2 regions of the Streptococcus iniae genome follow, and region 2 is predicted to be linked to the other one. Evidence: predicted binding sites of a transcription regulator. Region 2 holds the regulator's gene; the other holds the start of a gene.
The links. The regulator HrcA, encoded in region 2, represses chaperone genes, less so after heat shock. The targets are predictions, from matches to a motif close to TTAGCACTCNNNNNNNNNGAGTGCTAA.

Region 1 (7,544 bases), 1.0 Mb from region 2:
AAGTAAGATTGCTCTAAGCCCAGTAAACTTGGGTAGGTTGATTTCTGTGCTTGGAGATCTTTTTGAGGTGTTTTACCAAGTTGATCAAAGCTAGCAGTAAGGTCTAAAATATCATCTCTAACTTGAAAGGCGTGACCAATCAGTAGACCTGCTTGATGAAGTCTTTGCGTGATTTTTTCTTCTTGTTCTGTAATTAAGCCTGCTGCCATAAATGGAAAAGCTAGTAACTGTCCTGTTTTATTAGCATGAATAATTGATAATTCTATAACATCTAATTTTTGACCTTCAGCTTGCATATCCAGCATTTGCCCACCGACCATACCAAAGGTCCCTGATGCAGCTGATAGTTCTTTTACTAGCCTAATCAAAATATGAGCAGGTAATTGAGCTTTAGCTAATAAGCCAAAGGGGTCTAAAAAAAGACTATCACCTGCTAAAATAGCTGTCGCTTCATCATATTGTTTATGACTGGTTAAACGTCCCCTACGGTAGTCATCATTATCCATAGCTGGAAGATCATCATGAATAAGACTACCAGTGTGAATCATTTCTAAAGCAGCTGCCACATCATAATGAGCATCTGTTAGCGTCACGCCAAATCCTTCTAGTAATTCTAGTAACAGTAGAGGTCGAATACGTTTACCCCCAGCATCAACAGAATAAAGAATAGCTTCAATTAGGCTTTCTGATACAACAAAAGGCGCTGTATCATAGTAACGACGAATAGCATCATCAATTCCTTGTAACTTATCCATTAGGCATCAATTTCCACTTCTGTTCCGTCCGCCTGCATGACCTTAACCATAGTTTTTTCAGCTTCCTGTAAGGTCTTTTGAAGGTTTTTAGACAAGAGCATTCCTTCTTGAAATTGGCTAATGGCCTCTTCTAAAGGAACATCACCATTTTCCAATTGTGTAACGATAGCTTCTAATTCTTGTAAATTTTCTTCAAATGTTTTTTTAGTTGACATGCTTAACCTCTACTTCTATCTGACCATCTCGCATTTCAATGCTAAGTTGATCTCCTTTTTTTAGTGTTTTCACAGATTCCTGGACTTGATTTTCTTTTTTTACCAAGGCATATCCCCTGGCAATAATCCGTGTCGTATCTAAAGATAATAAAGCATCTTGAGCTTTTTCAAAACGAGCAAATTGTTTCTCATATTTATGTTTGGTATGAGCTTCTAGTTGATAAGTCAGATGTTTAAGATTTTCTTGATAAGTGGTCACTTTTCCAATTAAATCAATGGAGCGTAACCGATGCTTAAGAAGCAACTCGTCTTCTTTTGACTGTCTCAACTGCTCTTTAAAGGCATTGCCTAACGCTAATTGCAAGCGATCAAGTTTCTGCAAATAAGCATCATAAAGACGTTCTGGTTGCCTAAAAATCACTGATTGTGACAGTTTAAGAACCTGTTCTTGCTTTTGTTTTATGAGTCTTAATTGTGCCTGATAGACTCTATTTTGTCGTTCTGCAAGCCAAGAGATGATATCAGCTTTAGTTACTGGCGTTGCTAACTCTGCTGCTGCTGTCGGTGTTGCCGCTCTGCGATCAGCTACAAAATCTGCCAAGGTGACGTCTGTTTCATGGCCGACACTGGAAATGATGGGAAGGTGCGATTCAAAGATAGCTCTAACGACCTCTTCCTCATTAAAAGCCCAAAGGTCTTCAATAGAACCTCCTCCTCGACCAACAATTAACAGATCTAGATCATCTCTTTGATTTGCTTTTTTAATGTTTGCAACCACTTCTTGCGCCGAACCTTCTCCTTGTACCTTAGTAGGAAAAAGCAAGATTTCAACACCAGGAAAACGTCTGGATACAGTTGTGATAATATCTCTGATAACAGCTCCACTTGGACTTGTCAAAACCCCAATTTTGGTCACAAACTGGGGAAGACTTTGCTTGTGTTTGTCTTCAAAATAACCTTGAGCCGCCAATTTATTTTTTAATTGTTCAAATTGTAAGGCCAAAGCACCTACGCCATCTGGCTCTGCCTTTTCAATAATAATAGAGTATGACCCAGAAGGTTCATAGATTTGAATCCTTCCAATAACATTTACTTTCATGCCTTCTTCAAGGTCAAAGCCTAATTTTTTGTAGGCACCTGCCCACATGGTCGCTTGAATAACTGCACCTTCATCCTTAAGTGAAAAATATTGATGACTGGGACGTTTACGAAAGTTGGAGACTTGACCCGTCAGGTAAACCCTTTCCAAGTAAGGGTCACGGTCAAACTTCATTTTCAAATATTTGGTTAAATGTGTGACACTTAGATAGTCTGGCATGGTCTAACCTTTCTAACTTCTTCTCATATCGAGTGAATACTAATGCAATTATACCATTTTTCGCTATAATTTGGGTGTTGAAAGAATGAAAAAAGAAGCCCTATGCTTCTCTTTAACAATGTTTTAGTCTGTAATGATACTACGGAGTGCTGATTGATAGGTTTGCTCTAATAGCATGGTTATGGTCATAGGTCCAACACCACCTGGAACAGGTGTAATATAGCTTGCTAAGGGTTCAACTTCATCAAAAGCAACATCACCAATTAACTTACCATTGTCATCACGATTCATCCCAACGTCAATAACCACTGCACCGTCTTTGACAAATTCTTTAGTGACAAAATGACCTTGACCAATTGCAACAATTAAGATATCTGCCCGTCTTGCAATTTTCTCCAAATGACGCGTACGTGAATGAGCTAGAGTGACTGTTGCATTTTTATCCAAAAGTAATTGAGCCATTGGTTTTCCAACAATATTAGAACGACCAATAATAACAGCATCTTTACCTTCTAAATCTATGCTGTATTCTCTAAACATTTCCATAATACCTGCTGGTGTACACGGAACCATTTGAGAACGGCCTGACCAAAGATGCCCAGTATTCATTGGATGAAAGCCATCAACATCTTTTTTAGGGTCAATTTCCAAAATAATTTTTTTATCGTTAATATGCTGTGGTAGCGGTAACTGCACCAAAATACCATGTATGGTTTCATCAAGATTGTACTGTCTAATGATTGCAATTAATTCCTCTTGACTCGTTGATTCTGAAAGTCTAATGGTCTCACTTTTAAATCCTGCAGCCAATGCAGATTTTTCCTTATTTCTCACATAGACTTGGCTTGCTGTATTATCTCCAACTAAAATAACCACTAAACCTGGGACAATGCCGTACTCTTTTTTCATGTCTGTGACTTTTTCTGCAAGGCTCGCTTGCATTTTTTGCGCTAAGGCTTTTCCATCAATTATTGTCGCCATTTGACTATCCTTTCATTTATTTTTTCTATTATATCAAAAAGAAGAAGCATTTGCCTCTTCCTTTTCCAATTTCTTTTAAAGAACCTTACTTAAGAAATCTTGTGTTCTTTCTTCACGAGTATTGTCAAAGACTTGGCTTGGTGTGCCTTCTTCAACAATTACACCACCATCCATAAAGATGACCCGGTCTGCGACTTCCTTTGCAAATCCCATTTCATGTGTTACAATCACCATTGTCATTCCCGATTTTGCTAAATCTTGCATAACAGCAAGTACTTCACCAACCATTTCAGGGTCTAGAGCTGATGTTGGCTCATCAAACAATAAGACATCTGGATCCATAGCCAAACCTCGAGCAATAGCAATCCTTTGTTGTTGTCCACCTGATAAACTAACGGGATAGGCATGAGCTTTTTCTGAAAGTCCCACTTTTTCAAGTAGTTCAAAGGCTTTCTTTTCAGCATCAGCTTTTGATTTGCCTTTGGTTTGAATCGGAGATAGGGTAATGTTTTCTAAAACAGTCATATTTGGAAATAAGTTAAACTGCTGAAAAACCATGCCCATTTTTTCACGCATCTTGAAGACATCATTTTTCTTATCAGTGATATCAACACCTTCAAAAGTGACCTGACCTTTAGTAGGAACTTCTAACAAATTCATACTTCTCAAAAGTGTTGACTTTCCAGAACCTGATGGTCCGATAATAACAACGACTTCACCTTGTTGAATATCAAGATTAATGCCTTTTAAGACTTCATTTTTACCAAAATATTTATGCAAATCATTAATTGCTATAATTGTTTCACTCATAATCCATTTACTCCTTGTCCCATTTTTGACTCAAGCATTTTCAAGAGTTGTGATAAAATTGTTGTCACCATTAAGTAGTAAAAAGCAGCAAACAGTAAAGGTGTAATTGGCAGATAAGTTGAAGACACGACTGTTTGAGCCCCATTCCACAATTCCATAACCCCGATAGTTTGAAGTAAGGCACTATCTTTAATAATGGTAATAAATTCATTGCCTAAAGCAGGTAATATATTTTTAAATGCTTGCGGTAAAATGACAAATCTCATTGCATTTTTAGGACGAATACCAAGTGAATAAGCTGCTTCTAACTGGCCTTTAGGAACAGCTTCAATACCTGCTCTGACGATTTCTGAAATATAAGCTCCGCTATTTAAAGAAATAATAATAATACCAGGCAATAGTCTTGAAAAATCAAGATCAAGAACACCAAAACCAATTGTTGGTAAGTTGTTAAAATGCATCCAAGCAAAGGCTATCATAATTTGAACAACCATAGGAGTTCCACGGAAAATCCAAACGTATAAGCTAGCCAACCAACTTAAGGGCTTAAAAGAACTGCGATTGGCAAAAGTAATCATGACACCAATAATTGTTCCAAAAAAGACGACGCTAGCTGAAATAAGGATGGTTACGATAACCCCATAATTAAAATAAGCCCAGTATTGGGGCAAAAAAGAAAAATTCATATAAACTCCTATTAGTATCAATTTAAGAATAAAAATAATTATAACATCAAATGAATAAAAATACAAGTTTAAAATAAATAAGGGAACTTACAAAGTAAGCTCCCTTATTCCACATGATTAATATAGTAAATCGTAGATTTCCATTGCAATTAAATCAATGCTATCAAAAGAATATGATTCACGTGCTTCAACATCTCTCAATGTGAAAACTGGTCCGCTTTCTGGGTCATTAGAAAATGCCACTTCAGCGACGACGACACCATCACGTTCAAAATTTCTTTTTAAATTACCACCATCAGTAATCATCAATTCAAGGCGGTTAATAATTCTCACCAAATGTGATTCCATTTCGATTCTCCTATTCCTTTATTGTCTTTATTATTTTAACATAAAAATGTCTAAACAAACACAAAAAGAAAGTTTTTTCTGATTATTTTACGTGAGATTTTCACTTTAAAACAAGCGATTAGCACTCTGATTAAAAGAGTGCTAAAAAATAAACTTTTTACTTGATTTCCCATTTTAGGGTGCTATAATATGAGTATAAAGTTTGACCTTTATTGACTAAAGGCATAACTGTCACAAAAAGCTTTGGAGGTAATCATATGCTTTGTCAAAACTGTAACTTAAACGAAGCTTCCATTCACTTGTATACAAGCTTAAATGGTAAGCAAAAACAAGTCGATTTATGTCAAAATTGCTATCAAATTATGAAAACAGATGCTAACAATCCAATTTTGGGAGGTCTTCATTCTAAAAGACAAGATTCTTCTATCAGTCCTTTCTTTGATGATTTTTTTGGTGATTTAAATCATTTTAAACCCTTTGGTCAATTGCCAAACACTCCGCAAGGCAACAACCAACAGCCCCCTATTAGAAACGACGGGCAACAACAAGGCCATCAGCAAACAACAAGCGCTCCTGCTCCTCAAGGACTTCTTGAAGAGTTTGGTATCAATATTACAGATATGGCTAAAAATGGTGATATTGACCCGGTTATCGGACGTGATGAGGAAATCGTGCGTGTTATCGAAATTTTAAACCGTAGAACGAAAAATAATCCCGTTTTGATTGGTGAACCTGGCGTTGGGAAAACAGCAGTTGTCGAAGGCTTGGCACAAAAGATTGTTGATGGAGAAGTCCCTCACAAACTCCAGCATAAACAAGTTATCCGCCTAGATGTGGTCAGTCTTGTTCAAGGAACTGGCATTCGTGGTCAATTTGAAGAGCGTATGCAAAAACTGATGGATGAAATCCGTCAACGCAATGATGTCATCTTATTTATTGATGAAATCCATGAAATTGTTGGTGCTGGTAGCGCTGGCGATGGCAATATGGATGCCGGTAATATTTTAAAACCTGCTCTAGCTCGTGGCGAGTTGCAATTAGTTGGTGCTACTACCCTTAATGAATACCGTATCATTGAAAAAGATGCCGCTCTTGAGCGGCGAATGCAACCTGTTAAGGTAGATGAACCATCTGTTGAAGAAACCCTTATTATTTTAAAAGGGATTCAGGCAAAATATGAAAGCTACCATCATGTTAAGTATAGCCAAGATGCTATTGAAGCCGCAGCTCATTTATCAAATCGTTACATCCAAGATCGTTTCTTACCTGACAAGGCTATTGATCTTCTTGATGAGGCGGGATCTAAAATGAACTTAACACTCAATTTTGTTGACCCTAAAGAAATTGATAAACGCTTGCTTGAAGCTGAAAATCTAAAAACTCAAGCAACGCGTAATGAGGATTATGAACGCGCAGCATACTTCCGCGATCAAATTACCAAGTATAAAGAAATGCAAAAGCAAAAATTGGATGATCAGGATATTCCTATTATTACCGAGAAAACCATTGAAGCAATTGTTGAGCAAAAAACCAATATTCCTGTTGGCGATTTGAAAGAAAAAGAGCAATCTCAATTGGTTCATTTGGCAGATGATTTGAAAAAACATGTTATTGGTCAAGATGAGGCTGTCACAAAGATTGCTAAAGCTATTCGCCGCAACAGAGTGGGACTAGGCAGCCCTAATCGACCAATTGGCTCCTTCCTTTTTGTTGGACCTACCGGTGTTGGGAAAACAGAATTGTCTAAACAATTAGCTATTGAACTTTTCGGTTCTGCTGATAATATGATTCGATTTGACATGTCAGAATATATGGAAAAACACGCAGTATCAAAACTTGTCGGTGCTCCTCCAGGATATGTTGGTTATGATGAAGCAGGTCAATTAACAGAAAAAGTTCGTCGTAACCCATACTCTCTTATCCTTTTAGATGAGGTTGAAAAAGCACATCCAGATGTTATGCATATGTTCCTTCAAGTGTTAGATGATGGACGTTTAACAGATGGACAAGGCCGCACTGTCAGTTTCAAAGACACTATCATTATCATGACATCAAACGCAGGAACTGGTAAAGTCGAAGCCTCTGTTGGATTTGGTGCTACTCGTGAGGGGCGTTCACAGTCTGTTTTAGGTCAACTCGGGAACTTCTTTAGCCCTGAATTCATGAACCGTTTTGATGGTATCATTGAATTCCAAGCACTTAGCAAGGATAATCTCTTACATATTGTTGATTTGATGTTAGATGATATTAATCAAAGACTTGAACACAACGGCCTTCATTTAGAGGTGACTCAAAAAGTAAAAGAAAAATTAGTTGATTTAGGCTATGATCCTAAAATGGGAGCTCGGCCATTGCGTCGTACCCTACAAGAACACATTGAAGATGCTATCACTGATTTTTACTTGGAAAATCCAAGCGAAAAAGATTTACG
Region 2 (7,544 bases):
TCTTGAACATCCTTATATTTTTGTTCAGCCCCTGACTCCTTATTGATATCTGGATGGTATTTCTTAGACATCTTACGATAGGCTTTTTTGATTTCGTCCTGAGAAGCATCCTTAGACACCCCCAAACGATCATAGAATTCAGTATTGTTCATAAAATAAGATACCAAGACCGTAAAAAGCAAAGTGAAAATAGGAAATCGATAGAAATTCTGATTTCTATACGGTTTATCTTTTTCACACAACTTTTAGGTCGGGTTCAATTCCTTTCATTGAATTAATGCGTAATAAATCACTGAAAAACAACTCTTATGCTTTTTGCAAGCACTGCTTGTTAAGAGCTGTTTAACTTTTCCTTAAGTACAGGTCTTTCTAGCCAAAAACAGAGGCTGGGGTACAACCTCTGATTTGTGACTTCATCATAAGTAAGTCTGTTAGCTGACACTTACTCATGTGTTTAAACATGTTTTAAGGATTATTTCTCAGTAAACTCACCATCTACAACACCATCATCTGTTGGGTTTGCTTGTTCTGCACTTTCAGCACCAGATGCTGCTTGTTGTGCTGCCGCTGCTTGTTCGTACATTTTAACAGCAAGAGCTTGAGCTTTTTCATTTAAAGCTTCAAGTTTAGCTTTCATATCTTCTGTGTTGCCAGATTCTTGAGCTGCTTTTAAGTCATCAAGAGCTGATTGAGCTTGATCACGTTCTGTATCGAAGCCTTTTCCTTCAGTTTCTTTGATTGTTTTTTCAGTTGCAAAGATAGCTTGGTCAACTTCATTTTTAAGGTCAACTTCTTCTTTACGTTTTGCATCTGCTTCAGCATTTGCTTCAGCATCTTTCATCATACGATCGATTTCTTCTTCTGAAAGACCATCGTTTGATTTGATAACAATATGTTGTTCTTTTTGAGTTCCAAGGTCTTTAGCCTTAACAGATACAATACCATTTTTATCAATATCAAATGTCACTTCGATTTGTGGAATACCGCGAGGTGCCGCTGGAATATCTGTCAATTGGAAACGTCCAAGTGTTTTGTTATCAGCTGCCATTGGGCGTTCTCCTTGAAGAACATGGATATCAACAGCTGGTTGATTATCTGCTGCTGTTGAGAAGACTTGTGATTTAGAAGTTGGGATTGTTGTGTTACGATCAATTAATTTAGTGAAGACACCACCCATTGTTTCGATACCTAGTGATAATGGTGTCACATCAAGAAGAACAACGTCTTTAACATCACCAGTGATAACACCACCTTGGATAGCAGCACCCATAGCTACAACTTCATCCGGGTTAACTGATTTATTTGGCTCTTTACAAGTTTCAGCCTTAACAGCTTCAACAACTGCAGGGATACGAATTGAACCACCTACAAGGATAACTTCATCAATTTCAGATAGTGACAAACCAGCATCAGAAAGGGCACGACGAACTGGAACTTTTGTACGCTCTACAAGATCACGTGTTAAGTCATCAAATTTAGCACGAGACAAACTCATTTCCAAGTGAAGAGGTCCAGCTGCACCAGCTGTAATAAATGGTAAGCTGATTTGAGTTTGAGTTACACCTGAAAGATCTTTTTTAGCTTTTTCAGCAGCATCTTTCAAACGTTGTAAGGCCATTTTATCTTGTGATAAATCAATACCATTTTCTTTTTTGAATTCTTCTACTAAGAAATCAATAATTTTTTGGTCAAAGTCATCACCACCAAGTTTGTTGTCACCTGCAGTTGCAAGTACATCAAAGACACCGTCACCTAATTCAAGGATTGAAACGTCAAATGTTCCCCCACCAAGGTCAAATACTAAGATTTTTTCATCTTTATCAGTTTTATCCATACCGTAAGCAAGTGCTGCTGCAGTTGGTTCGTTAACGATACGTTCTACTTCAAGACCTGCAATTTTACCAGCGTCTTTTGTTGCTTGACGTTGAGCATCGTTGAAGTATGCAGGAACTGTGATAACTGCTTTGGTAACTGTTTCACCAAGATAATCTTCAGCATAACCTTTAAGGTATTGAAGAATCATTGCTGAAATTTCTTGTGGTGTATATTCTTTACCATTTGCAGAAACTTTTTCAGAAGTACCCATTTTTGATTTGATTGAGATGATTGTTTCTGGGTTTGTAACAGCTTGGCGTTTTGCAGCATCACCAACGATGATTTCACCATTTTTGAATGATACTACTGAAGGTGTTGTACGATTTCCTTCTGGGTTAGCAATGATTTTTGATTCAGTTCCTTCAAGAACTGCTACTGCTGAGTTAGTTGTTCCTAAGTCAATACCGATAATTTTAGACATTTTTTATTCCTCTTTAATATTAATTTTTTCTTTTGATATTTTCCTTAGATGGTGGGGACGGGAGCGACCTCATGCAGAGTTCCCTCGTAACAGTTACTAAGGCAACTGTTACTCTCACCACGGAGGAAAATATCGGATCAACTCACTTCGTTCGCTTCATTACTGACGCGGAACAAAGTGCACCTTGTTATCTAGCTTAGTAGTTTTACGACTTTTCGGTCAAGTTGTTTATTGCGACGGGAGCGATTAAAATCACATTTATTTTAATCGTGAGCTAGTAAGTAGCTTAGGCAATTCGCCCACAGCGATTGCCGGTTTCTGATGAGTTACTTTAGCAACCATCAGAAATAGCTAATTATAAACAATAACCATTGCTGGTCTTAATAGACGTTCATGTAATTTGTAGCCTTTTTGGAAGACTTGAGCAATGGTATCTGCTGGATGTTCGTCATCAGCAGGTAAGGTTTGGACAGCCATGTGCAAATTATGGTCAAAACTTTCAACTGTTACTTCTTCAATACCTTCTTCTTTAAGGGCTTGAACTAAGCTTTCTTGAACCATCTCGAGGCCTTTTTTAACATCATCTGTTAAGCCTTCAACTGCCAATGCTCGCTCCAAATTATCTAGACTTGGTAAGATTTTTTTTGCCAAGTCTTGTGAACGGTAGCGTTGCAAGGTTTGACGTTCTTCATTTGAGCGACGCTGAATATTTTGCATCTCTGCGTGTGCACGAAGGTATTTGTTTTCAAATTCATCAGCACGTTCATTAGCAAGTTCTAGTTCTGATTTTTCAGGACTTTCTTCTTGGACTGGCTGGTCAGCTTCTACTTCTTGCTCAACTTCTTCGATAATTTCTTCGTTTTTGATGTCTTCATCATGTTTTTGTGACAAAAGAAGCACCTCTTTCTTTTTTCATTTTAATAGCGCAGCTTTCTACTAATTCACTTCATAGTGATTGCTGTTCAAATAGCGATAGTAGTCTCTCAATTTAACCGCCAGTATTTTGCCGACGACATTAATTAAACTAACATTACGTCTATAATTCATATCAATCGGACCAATAAGGCTGAGCAGGCCAAATCCTCGGTAAGGAATGAGAAACTTGTAGGTCAATAAACTCAAATTAGCAAGTGCTGCTTCGCTACTATCAGCAACTTGTACTGTAGCCATCTCATTTTCAGCCATACTCTGGCGAATGGTAAGGGCTAACTCTTGCTCTTTGTCTAAAAACTGATAGGTTTTAAGACCTGAGTAATCGAGTGCATTGATTTTACCTGAAACAAATATGGTTTCTTGGAAAAGCCCTTTGAAAATATAGTCAAACAAATCCAAAACATTATCTGTTACTGTAAAATATTTTTGCAAAATCTGAGGGATTTCAGTTCTTAATTTATAATGAACATCCATCAACTCTCTTCCTATTAACCGTTGGTCTACAATTTCTTTGATTCGAACCAAGTCACGACTTAGAAAGTTCTTAGGAATAGCAAACTGTACAGTTAACGGCTTTGATTCATCTAAATTCAAAATAGCTAAGGCATCATGATTTGATAATTGGACGATATCAAAAGCGGTTAATTTTTGCCGAGATGGCTCAACATCTAAAATAGCTACCGAGTAGCCTGTCATCTCAGCTAAAACATGACCAGCTTTTGCTAAAATATCTTCCAATCTAAAAGCTTCAAAATCAAATGCTTTGACCAGATGATAAATATCACCCTCATCAATGCTATCAAGATTTAAAGAATGCTCAACAAAGTACTTGAAGCCAGCTGGACTTGGCATGCGTCCACTTGAAGTATGAGCTTTTTCAAGCAAACCTAGCTTTTCCAGCTTAGCCATGTCATTTCGAATGGTTGCGCTACTGCTATCAATGCTGGCTTGTAAAGCTTTTGAACCAACTGGTTCATGTGTTTGCGTGAACAAATCAACAATCAAATTAAGAATGTCATTTTGTCTTTCCGTAATCACAAGGCAACCACCCCTTCCACTCTTAGCACTCACATATAAAGACTGCTAACTTATATTTCCATTATACTCCATATTAAGAGCTTGTCAAGAAAAAAACACAAAAAATTAGCACTCTTTTAAAAGAGTGCTAATTCCTTAATCGTATTGCGTTAATTCCTGATCTTCAATGATTTTTATCAACTTATTTGAATAGTTGCTATCATAAGGATAAATGTATTCACCTAAGGTTTTAGCAGGTTCCTTATAACCTTTTTGAGTAGCAAGTTTACGATAAAGCTCCTTATCCCAAACCTGACCAGATTTTAAACGTCTTAAATAATCTTCAATGGATGTTTGCCAATCTTTATACCTAGCAAATCGAACCTTACTGTTTGCTTCAGCATTAACAAGAGGATGACTTGTTACCAAGAGCACTGATTCTTGACCAGTCCTTGCCTGTAAAGCAAAAAGGTTGCGGTATTTGTGAGATAAAAGGCTTGTTCCATTTTGGCTCTCTAAAAGGGCTTGTCCAATAAGAAGGGATGGTCGAATGCCATAAGCTTCTGCTTGTGGTTTAATGTCTCGACTAATAACCTTTATAAATTCTTCTGTTGTATAAGGACTTGCAACGACTTGTTTTGCCTCTGGTGTTTTTGATTGGAAAATCATCGGAATAATCACACAAAATAGAAAGGCTGCAAATATCACCAAAAACACTTGGAATTTCAGTCTATTTCTCATTTCTTCTCCTTCAATAATGCAATATATTCCTCTAATGACAGATTATGTTTTGTCATATATTTCGCGGATTCCTTACCAACATAACGGTAATGCCAATCTTCATAGCCAACACCCGTGCTGTGTTTTTTATCTTCTTGGAAACGTAAAACAAAACCATAGTCAGGAGCAATTTTTTCAATTTGCTTAACACTATCTGGATAACTTTGGTTAAGGTAATCCGATGTTCCCATATCTATTGCCAAACCTGTATTATGTTCACTGGCTTTAGGAGGTTGTGAATAGGCTTGCACACGTTTTTCTGCAGCTTCTGGGGTTAAACTTGGATCACTAGCCATTTCCTGCTCAATATATGACTGATAAAGTTGCGTTTGTGTTTCAACACTACGATAACCTGAGATTAAATGTTCTTGAGGGTCAATTGCTTGTGCAGCAGCTAAAAACTCCGCAGTTGCATCTGCGATACGTTCATCAATAAAAATACCATTTATCTCAACCACTACAGGATTAAGTTCCTCTTTCATATTTTCTCTATTAATCAAGGTTAATTGCCAATCTGTAGCAGACACCTTAGGCAAATGAGCACCTTTATTTTTTTTCTGACTGCTTTTTACAACTTGTTTGCTTTGTTGATTGTGAACGGTTTGAGTGCTGTCTTCTTTAATAAACATATACAAACAAGAAATGAAAAGAATAACAATTAATCCCTTTAAAAGAAATCCTAAGACGTTATTATTTTTCATGTGACATCTTTTCTATTATCTGACGCCCACAATGACGGTAAGTCATATCACCCACTGTCTCAATAGCAAATTGACCATTTTCATAGGTCACAACTGAAATACTACCATTATCAATGTATTGTTTTTCACGGTTTGGATCAATTAACCACATAAAGGTTCCAATGGTCATGCCGTGACTGACAACAATGGCATTTCCTCCGCCAGCATTTTCAATAGCCAATGCCATAGCTTCAAAACCATCATAAATCCGTTTACTCAAGACTTCCCATGGTTCCGCCCAATTGGCAGTATCAACTTCAACAATACTTTGAGCTAATTCTGGATAGGTCACATCTTTCATGTTCTCTTTCCCCTCAAATGCCTTAGTTCTTGGCAATACTCCTAGGAAAAGTTCTGAATCATAGGCCCCATCTAAACTGCCAAAACACCACTCTCGAATTCGTTTATCCCTTGTATAGGGAAGAAATTCATTTTCAGACTCTCTTAGAATAATTTCCATGGTTAACATGGTTCTGCCAGAATCGCTCGAAAAGGCTGCTTTAAAAGGGATTGCAGCTTCTTTTAAACCTAAACCAAGTTCACGAATACCTTCTTCCCCCAACTTTGTTAAAGGGGTGTCACTCCAGCCTTGAGCACGTCCAATAGTATTAAACATTGTTTTGCCATGACGAGCAATGTATAGTTTTGTTTTAGTCATAATATCCTCCAAATCCTCCTTTATATTATAGCATTAAATGAAAACACTCGCAAAAACATGCGAGTATTTCTACTAGTTTTTAAAACTATGTATAGGGGCTGGAATTTGGCCGCCTCTAGCAATAAAGCTGGCAGAGGAATTAGGATTAACTGCCACGACAGGAGCTGTCCCAAGTAAACCACCAAAGGCAATCATATCACCAACTTTCCCTTTAGGAATAATCCGAACCGCTGTTGTCTTTTGATTAATGACACCAATAGCTGCTTCATCAGCAATCATGGCTGCAATCGTTTCATAAGGGGTTTCTTCTGGGATGGCAATCATGTCTAGTCCTACTGAACAAATAGCAGTCATGGCTTCTAATTTTTCTAGATTAAGCGATCCATTTTGCACCGCAGCAATCATGCCTTCATCTTCTGAAACTGGAATAAATGCTCCTGATAGGCCGCCAACCTGGTTACAGGCCATTACGCCACCTTTTTTAACAGCATCATTCAACAATGCCAGTGCTGCAGTTGTTCCATGAGTGCCAACCATTTCAAGTCCCATTTCCTCCAGAACACGCGCAACCGAGTCTCCAACTGCCGGTGTAGGCGCTAGCGATAAGTCCACAATACCAAATTTAACACCTAGACGTTCACTTGCCATTTGCCCAACCAGTTGACCAATACGTGTGATTTTAAAGGCTGTTTTCTTAACCGTCTCTGCTAAAACATCAAAGCTTTCTCCTCGAACTTTCTCAAGAGCACGCTTAACCACACCAGGTCCAGAGACTCCAACATTGATCACCACATCTGCTTCACCAACACCGTGAAAGGCACCAGCCATAAAAGGATTGTCCTCAACAGCATTCGCAAAAACAACTAATTTGGCTGCACCTAAGTCTGACAGTTGTGCTGTTTCTTTGATAATTCGACCCATATCTGCAACAGCTGTCATATTAATACCTGACTTGGTTGAACCAATATTAACTGACGAACACACTTTATCTGTTTCAGCAAGGGCACGAGGAATAGAATTGATGAGTATTTCATCACCTTTTTGATAGCCTTTTTGCACGAGTGCCGAAAAACCACCAATAAAATCAACACCAATGTCATAAGCTGCTTTATCAAGAGCC

Region 1: Q9317_RS03000 (ATP-dependent Clp protease ATP-binding subunit) is a predicted target of HrcA. The motif match lies at 5,232-5,258, and genes of this name have one in related genera.

Annotation. Positions count from the first base shown of each region.
Region 1 covers NZ_CP132230.1:598,801-606,344, reverse strand. Annotated here, with positions in the region: gene Q9317_RS03035 (polyprenyl synthetase family protein) at 1-755, opposite strand, end outside; gene Q9317_RS03030 (exodeoxyribonuclease VII small subunit) at 755-970, opposite strand; gene xseA (exodeoxyribonuclease VII large subunit) at 960-2,288, opposite strand; gene Q9317_RS03020 (bifunctional methylenetetrahydrofolate dehydrogenase/methenyltetrahydrofolate cyclohydrolase) at 2,412-3,269, opposite strand; gene Q9317_RS03015 (amino acid ABC transporter ATP-binding protein) at 3,345-4,079, opposite strand; gene Q9317_RS03010 (amino acid ABC transporter permease) at 4,076-4,765, opposite strand; gene Q9317_RS03005 (YkuJ family protein) at 4,883-5,113, opposite strand; gene Q9317_RS03000 (ATP-dependent Clp protease ATP-binding subunit) at 5,371-7,544, shown strand, end outside.
Region 2 covers NZ_CP132230.1:1,741,749-1,749,292, forward strand. Annotated here, with positions in the region: gene dnaJ (molecular chaperone DnaJ) at 1-152, opposite strand, end outside; gene dnaK (molecular chaperone DnaK) at 473-2,296, opposite strand; gene grpE (nucleotide exchange factor GrpE) at 2,648-3,196, opposite strand; gene hrcA (heat-inducible transcriptional repressor HrcA) at 3,233-4,267, opposite strand; gene Q9317_RS08645 (glucosaminidase domain-containing protein) at 4,403-4,987, opposite strand; gene Q9317_RS08650 (M15 family metallopeptidase) at 4,984-5,727, opposite strand; gene Q9317_RS08655 (histidine phosphatase family protein) at 5,717-6,424, opposite strand; gene Q9317_RS08660 (PFL family protein) at 6,497-7,544, opposite strand, start outside.